Robertmurraya sp. FSL R5-0851: one gene and its partner. The protein of the gene in region 1 interacts with the protein of each later gene in a pairwise test. Links are inferred from orthologs where the notes say so. Each region holds a gene or a part of one and is shown on either strand. Other genes may lie near its edges.

Region 1 (3,200 bases):
TCTATTATGAAGTGATTGACCAAAAAGACATTTGTGATCTGATAGAAGAAATTTTTATGACAGAGCACAAAATTAAAAAACAACTAATTGTACCTGTAGGGATTGAGAGAAGACATTTTGAAGTGTATGGTGTGCCGATTATTGGCTTAAATGATGTTTGGAAAGGTATTTTATTAGTTTTCCATGATATCACTGAAATTAAGAAGCTTGAACAAATGCGTAAAGATTTTGTGGCAAATGTATCACACGAGCTAAAGACACCTATTACTTCCATAAAAGGGTTTTCCGAGACCCTTTTAGATGGAGCTATGGAGGACAAGCAAACCTTAGAAGCTTTCCTGACGATTATCTTGAAAGAAAGCGATCGTTTACAAACATTAATACAAGACTTATTAGACCTTTCGAAGATGGAGAAGCAAGGCTTTCAATTGTCGATTCAAAAAATAGATATTGTTGCTGTGTTGCATGAAGTTCTTCCTATATTAACAGGAAAGGCACTTGAAAAGAAAATTGACCTTCAATTTGAAGCCGAGGATGAAGCGATCTTTGTTGAAGGCGATGTATATAGATTAAAACAAGTGTTTATTAATCTAATAACCAATGCCATTTCCTATACTCCAGAAGGTGGGACTGTAAAGGTTGAAGTTCGTGAGAGGACAAGCAAGATAAGAATAAAGGTAATAGATACGGGGATTGGAATTGAGAGAAAGGAAATTCCCCGAATCTTTGAACGTTTTTATCGAGTAGATCGTGCAAGAAGTAGAAACTCTGGTGGTACGGGTCTAGGGTTAGCCATCGTGAAGCATTTGATTGAAGCTCATAAGGGGAATATTCGAGTGGAAAGTAAGGTTGGAAGAGGGACCACTTTCATCATTGAACTTTTAAAAGAAATTCCTAAATAAATTCAGGTACCTTGGATACAAGTTTTACAGTATATTTACATTTATTATATTTTTCCTTAATAAATGTTCTGTAATATCATAAGGGAAAACCCCTTCATCCAAGGACCTAAAGAAAAGGTGAAAGCTAACCCCGCTTTCATCTTTTCTTTTTTATTGAAACCTTTTTCCCGCCCATTCGTATAACAATTAACTGTTCTTATTATGGGAAAGAGGTGAAGGTTGTTGCTTAGTTTAAAAAGAATTTATTCACTGGTAGGTCTAATACTTTTAATTATAGTACTCAGTTTTGTAGTTTTTACAACGTGGTATACGGTTGATGAATCAGAACAGGCGGTTATATTAACCTTTGGGAAGGTAGAAGAGGGAATAACAGAACCTGGGTTACATTTTAAAATGCCTTGGCCTATTCAAAATGTAGAGAAGCTTTCGAAGGAAACATTTAGTTTACAGTTTGGATATGAAGAAAAAGATGGAGAAATTGTTGAGTTCGATAATGAGACAAAAATGATTACTGGAGACGAAAATATCGTTCTTGCAGATCTTGTTGTTCAATGGAAAATTACGACGCCTTCAAAATACTTATATAATGCAGATAATCCAGAAGAGATTTTACGTGATGCCACTTCAGCGTCTCTTCGTAGCATCATAGGAAGCTCCAAAATTGATGATGCCTTGACCTCTGGGAAAGGTGAAATAGAAGCAAGTGTCAGAGAGCTACTGTCGACCCTAATGGATAAATATGATATAGGGATCACTATTATGGCGGTGAAGCTGCAAGATGTGGAGCTTCCAAATGAAGAGGTTCGGAAAGCATTTACGAATGTTACAGATGCCCGTGAAACGATGAACACAAAAATTAACGAGGCGAAAAAATATCAAAATCAAAAAATCAATGAAGCAGAAGGGGAAAAGAAAGCCCTTGTTTCAAGAGCTGAGGGGGACCAATCAGCAAGAATTGAGATTGCTAGAGGGGATGTAGCGGTTTTTAATAAACTCTACGATGAGTATAAGAACAATCCTGAAGTAACTAGACAAAGGCTTGTGTTAGAGACATTAGAGGAAGTATTACCAGGTACAGAAATTTATATCATGAATGATGATGGTGATACATTGAAGTATTTCCCGATTAGACCTCTAGAAAAAGAAGAAGCAAAGCCTCAGGCAGAGGGGAGTGGAAACAATGAGTGATGGAAATGTGATCGATATGAAAGAGCGTTCTGGAGATGGTTTTAAGTGGAGGAATTATACCAAATTTGGATTGATTGCTCTTTTAATCCTTCTATTGATTGGGATCACCCTTACGAATTTATTTATCGTTAAGGAAGGAGAATACCGAGTGATTCGCCAATTCGGTGAAGTGGTTCGAATTGAAAGTACTCCTGGTCTTAGCTATAAAATCCCATTTGTTCAAAGTGTTTCGACTCTACCAAAATATCAAATGACCTATGATGTGAATGAAGCTGAAATTAATACAAAAGATAAAAAGTGTATGTTAATTGACAATTATGCTGTTTGGAAAATTGAAGATCCTAAAAAGATGATTTCGAATGCGAGAACGCTTGAAAATGCTGAGGGAAGAATGGAAGAGTTTATTTACTCGGTTGTTCGATCAGAGCTTGGAAAGTTAAACTACGAAGAAATCATTAATGATGAGGCGTCAACTAGAGGTTCCTTAAATGATAAAATTACAGAGAAGGTTAATGAACTTCTCTCACAAGATAATTACGGAATTGTGGTAACGGATGTGCGTATGAAAAGAACAGATCTCCCGAAGGAAAATGAACAGTCGGTGTTCACTCGGATGATCTCAGAACGTGAATCAAAGGCACAGGAGTATTTATCAATTGGGGATGCACAGAAAAATATTATTATTGCGGATACGGATCGCCAGGTGAAAGAAACACTAGCGAAGGCGCAAGCAGATGCCGAAACGATTCGTGCGGAGGGAGAAGCTCAAGCTGCAAGGGTATATAATGAGGCGTTCTCCAAAGACCCGAGCTTTTACCAATTATTTAGAACATTAGAATCGTATAAAAAGACGATTAACGGAGAAACCGTTATTGTTCTGCCATCAGATTCACCTTATGCCCGTTTGCTTATGGGATATACGGAGTAAATATGAAGCCGGCGTTTTCCTTTCCTATCATGGTCATGGTAGAATAAAGAAGGAAAACACTGGCTTTTTTACATATGACATGAGACAAGCTTTAATTAGAAAGGGAGGCTTCCTTTGAATAAGAAACTCGTATTAATTGACGGAAATAGCATAGCCTACCGGGCATTTTTTGCTCTGCCATT
Region 2 (3,305 bases), 3.4 Mb from region 1 along the record:
ATAAAGCTTCTGTTGAAATATTAATACCAGGAGCAATCGCTCCTCCCATATATTGCTTATGTTCATCTATGTAACAATAGGTTGTTGCCGTACCAAAATCAACGATGATCAACGGACTTCCATATTCATGGATAGCAGCTACCGCATTAACGATCCTGTCTGCTCCAACTTCTCTTGGGTTTTCATACTTTATATTCAACCCGGTTTTGATTCCTGGCCCCACAACTAAAGGCTTTATATGGAAATATTTTTGGCACATACGTTCTAATGAGAACATAATGGGCGGTACTACGGAAGAGATAATAATTCCGTCAATATCGGAAAAAGAAAGATTTGCATGATTAAACAAATTCCTAATAATCATTCCAAATTCATCTTCTGTTTTCGAACGGTTTGTTTCTATTCTCCAATGATGTTTTAATTCTTCTTGGTCATATACACCCAACACTATATTGGTATTTCCCACGTCAAATACAAATATCAAACGGCTCACCACTTTATTAAAATTTCTTAACCTTTAGTTTCATTCTGCCAACATCATACCATAACTATCCAACCCAAGCATAGAAAAGAGGCACTCAGTAAAAGAGTACCTCTTAAGATTTATTATTCTTTTTTACTTCTTAAATCAGGCAGTGTACTTTCATCTGAAGATGACTCATCTAATGACGATTCTTCTTCCTTCTTACCACCGATATTCACTTTCACATCATCTACCACTGATGTTGTAGGATTTGTAGTTACCCCTTCATCACTAGATGGTCGATCAGGAAGTGTACCTTTTTCAACTAAGTGCTTAATTTGCTCAGCATCTAGTGTTTCTACTTCAAGAAGTGTATTGGCTATCAAATCAAGCTTATCTCGATTTTCAGTAAGAAGCTTTTTCGCTCTAGCGTAACACTCTTTAATAATGGTTTGAATTTCAACATCGATTTCGTAGGCAATCCTATCTGAATAGTTTTGTTCATTATGAAGATCTCTACCTAAGAACACTTGACCACCAGAAGATTGACCAAATTGTAATGGACCTAATTTATCACTCATTCCGAATTCTGTAACCATTCGACGGGCAATTCCCGTTGCACGTTGGAAGTCATTATGAGCGCCTGTACTTACTTCACCGAAGACGATTTCCTCAGCAACACGTCCTCCTAGTAAGCCAACAATTTTATCAAGAAGCTCAGGTTTTGTCATGAAGTAACGGTCTTCTTTTGGAAGCATTACCGCATAGCCACCTGCTTGCCCACGAGGGACAATCGTTACCTTATGCACCATTTCTGCTTCCTCTAATACCACACCAATAACCGTATGGCCCGCTTCATGGAAAGCAACAATATTACGTTCTTTTTTAGATATCACACGACTCTTTTTCGCAGGTCCCGCAATTACACGATCAGTTGCTTCATCGATATCTGTCATATCCACCTTTTTCTTATTCTGACGAGCAGCAACTAATGCCGCCTCATTCAATAAGTTTTCAAGATCTGCACCAGAAAAGCCTGGAGTTCTAGCGGCAATCGCTTTTAAGTTTACTGATTCATCAAGCGGTTTGTTTCGTGCATGCACTTTTAATACTGCTTCACGGCCATTGACATCCGGACGATCAACCGTAATTTGACGGTCGAAACGTCCTGGGCGAAGTAAAGCAGGGTCTAGAATATCAGGACGGTTTGTTGCAGCAACAATAATAATTCCTTCGTTCGCACCGAATCCATCCATTTCTACTAGCAATTGGTTAAGGGTTTGTTCACGCTCATCGTGACCTCCACCAAGACCTGCTCCACGCTGACGTCCAACTGCGTCGATTTCGTCTATAAAGATGATACAAGGAGCATTCTTCTTTGCATTTTCGAAAAGGTCACGTACACGTGATGCCCCAACCCCAACAAACATTTCCACAAAATCAGATCCACTGATTGAGAAGAACGGTACACCAGCTTCACCAGCTACCGCACGAGCTAATAAGGTTTTACCTGTACCAGGAGGTCCTACTAAAAGTACTCCTTTTGGTATACGCGCACCTAGTTCAGCAAATTTACGCGGATCTTTTAAAAATTCAACGACTTCAACGAGCTCTTGCTTTTCTTCATCAGCACCAGCTACATCTTTAAAACGAACCTTCTTTTTCTCATCATTGTAAAGCTTCGCCTTGCTCTTTCCAAAGTTCATGACACGACTTCCGCCGCCTTGTGCCTGATTCAAAAGGAAGAAGAACAAAATAAAGATAATGACAAATGGAATAATAGAAGTAAAGAAAGTTACCCAACCACTTGTTTCTTTCGCTGGAAGCACATCCACAGTAGGGTCTGCTTGCTCAATCTTTTGTAAAAGACTTTCACTGTTCCATACGTAAGTAATAAATGATTTTCCTTCTTCAGCACCTTCAAGTGTTCCACGAACTTCATAAACTCCTCTTTCAGGCTGTACCGAGATGGAATCCACCTGTTTTGCCTCAAGATGGTCTACGAATTTACTGTAAGATATATTTTCGGTGGGTTCATTATTACCATTAAAAAAGCTAACCACACCAATAATCACTAGAAAAATTAATAAATAAAAGATGGTATTACGAAAAATCCGATTCATCCCTTACCTCCTCCCACGGGTAAACAAGCTATAGTAAATAGTAACATAGAAAATTGTTCCAGTATATGAATATGCCTTTGTAGTATGCATACAATACTTATTCTTTTCTTACTCGTTATTTGTTGAGTAAACTTCTGGTTTTAACACCCCAATATAAGGTAAATTACGGTATTTCTCTGCATAATCGAGACCATAACCTACAACAAACTCATCAGGAACGATGAATCCAACATAATCTGCCGCTATATCGGCTTTACGACCAGTTGGTTTATCTAATAAAGTGACAATACTAATTGACTTTGCTTTTCGGTAACGGAAAAGCTCCACAAGATAGCTGAGTGTTAACCCACTATCGATGATGTCTTCGATAATTAATATATCTCTACCCTCTACCGAAGTATCTAAATCCTTTAAAATTTTCACTTCACCAGAAGAGACGGTCGAATTCCCGTAACTTGACACATCCATAAAATCCATTTCAAGGTATGTATCCATTCGTTTTAAAAGGTCTGCCATAAAAGGCATCGCACCCTTAAGTACCCCAATTGCTAATGGAAACTTATCACTATAATCATGCGATAACTTTGCCCCTAGCTCTTTGATTTTTCCCTGAATTTCCTCTTCAGAAAATAAAACTTTTTCAATGTCATTTTTCATCATGATTTGATTGTGCCCCCTAGAAGTTCAATGCTTGTTATATTGTAATAGTATGTATTTCT

What was found.
Region 2: the proteins of hflK (region 1) and ftsH interact in binary tests that used the Escherichia coli proteins (3 or more experiments, as listed by UniProt). The link is inferred for Robertmurraya sp. FSL R5-0851 from one-to-one orthologs.

The regions. Positions count from the first base shown.
Region 1 is NZ_JBBOOE010000001.1:3,470,532-3,473,731, reverse strand. What follows is about bases 241-3,107. They hold hflK (FtsH protease activity modulator HflK), read left to right. Parts: upstream 241-1,124; coding sequence 1,125-2,090; downstream 2,091-3,107. Other genes in these bases: hflC (protease modulator HflC), read left to right, coding at 2,083-3,018; pnpS (two-component system histidine kinase PnpS), read left to right, coding at 241-902. In the rest of the region: more of pnpS, read left to right, coding at 1-240; polA (DNA polymerase I), read left to right, coding at 3,133-3,200.
Region 2 is NZ_JBBOOE010000001.1:75,867-79,171, reverse strand. Bases 97-3,068 are described here. They hold ftsH (ATP-dependent zinc metalloprotease FtsH), read right to left. Parts: upstream 2,587-3,068; coding sequence 607-2,586; downstream 97-606. Other genes in these bases: hpt (hypoxanthine phosphoribosyltransferase), read right to left, coding at 2,695-3,068; MKX65_RS00400 (type III pantothenate kinase), read right to left, coding at 97-484. Outside these bases: more of MKX65_RS00400, read right to left, coding at 1-96; more of hpt, read right to left, coding at 3,069-3,243; tRNA lysidine(34) synthetase TilS, read right to left, coding at 3,271-3,305. UniProt on the Escherichia coli protein: Acts as a processive, ATP-dependent zinc metallopeptidase for both cytoplasmic and membrane proteins. Plays a role in the quality control of integral membrane proteins.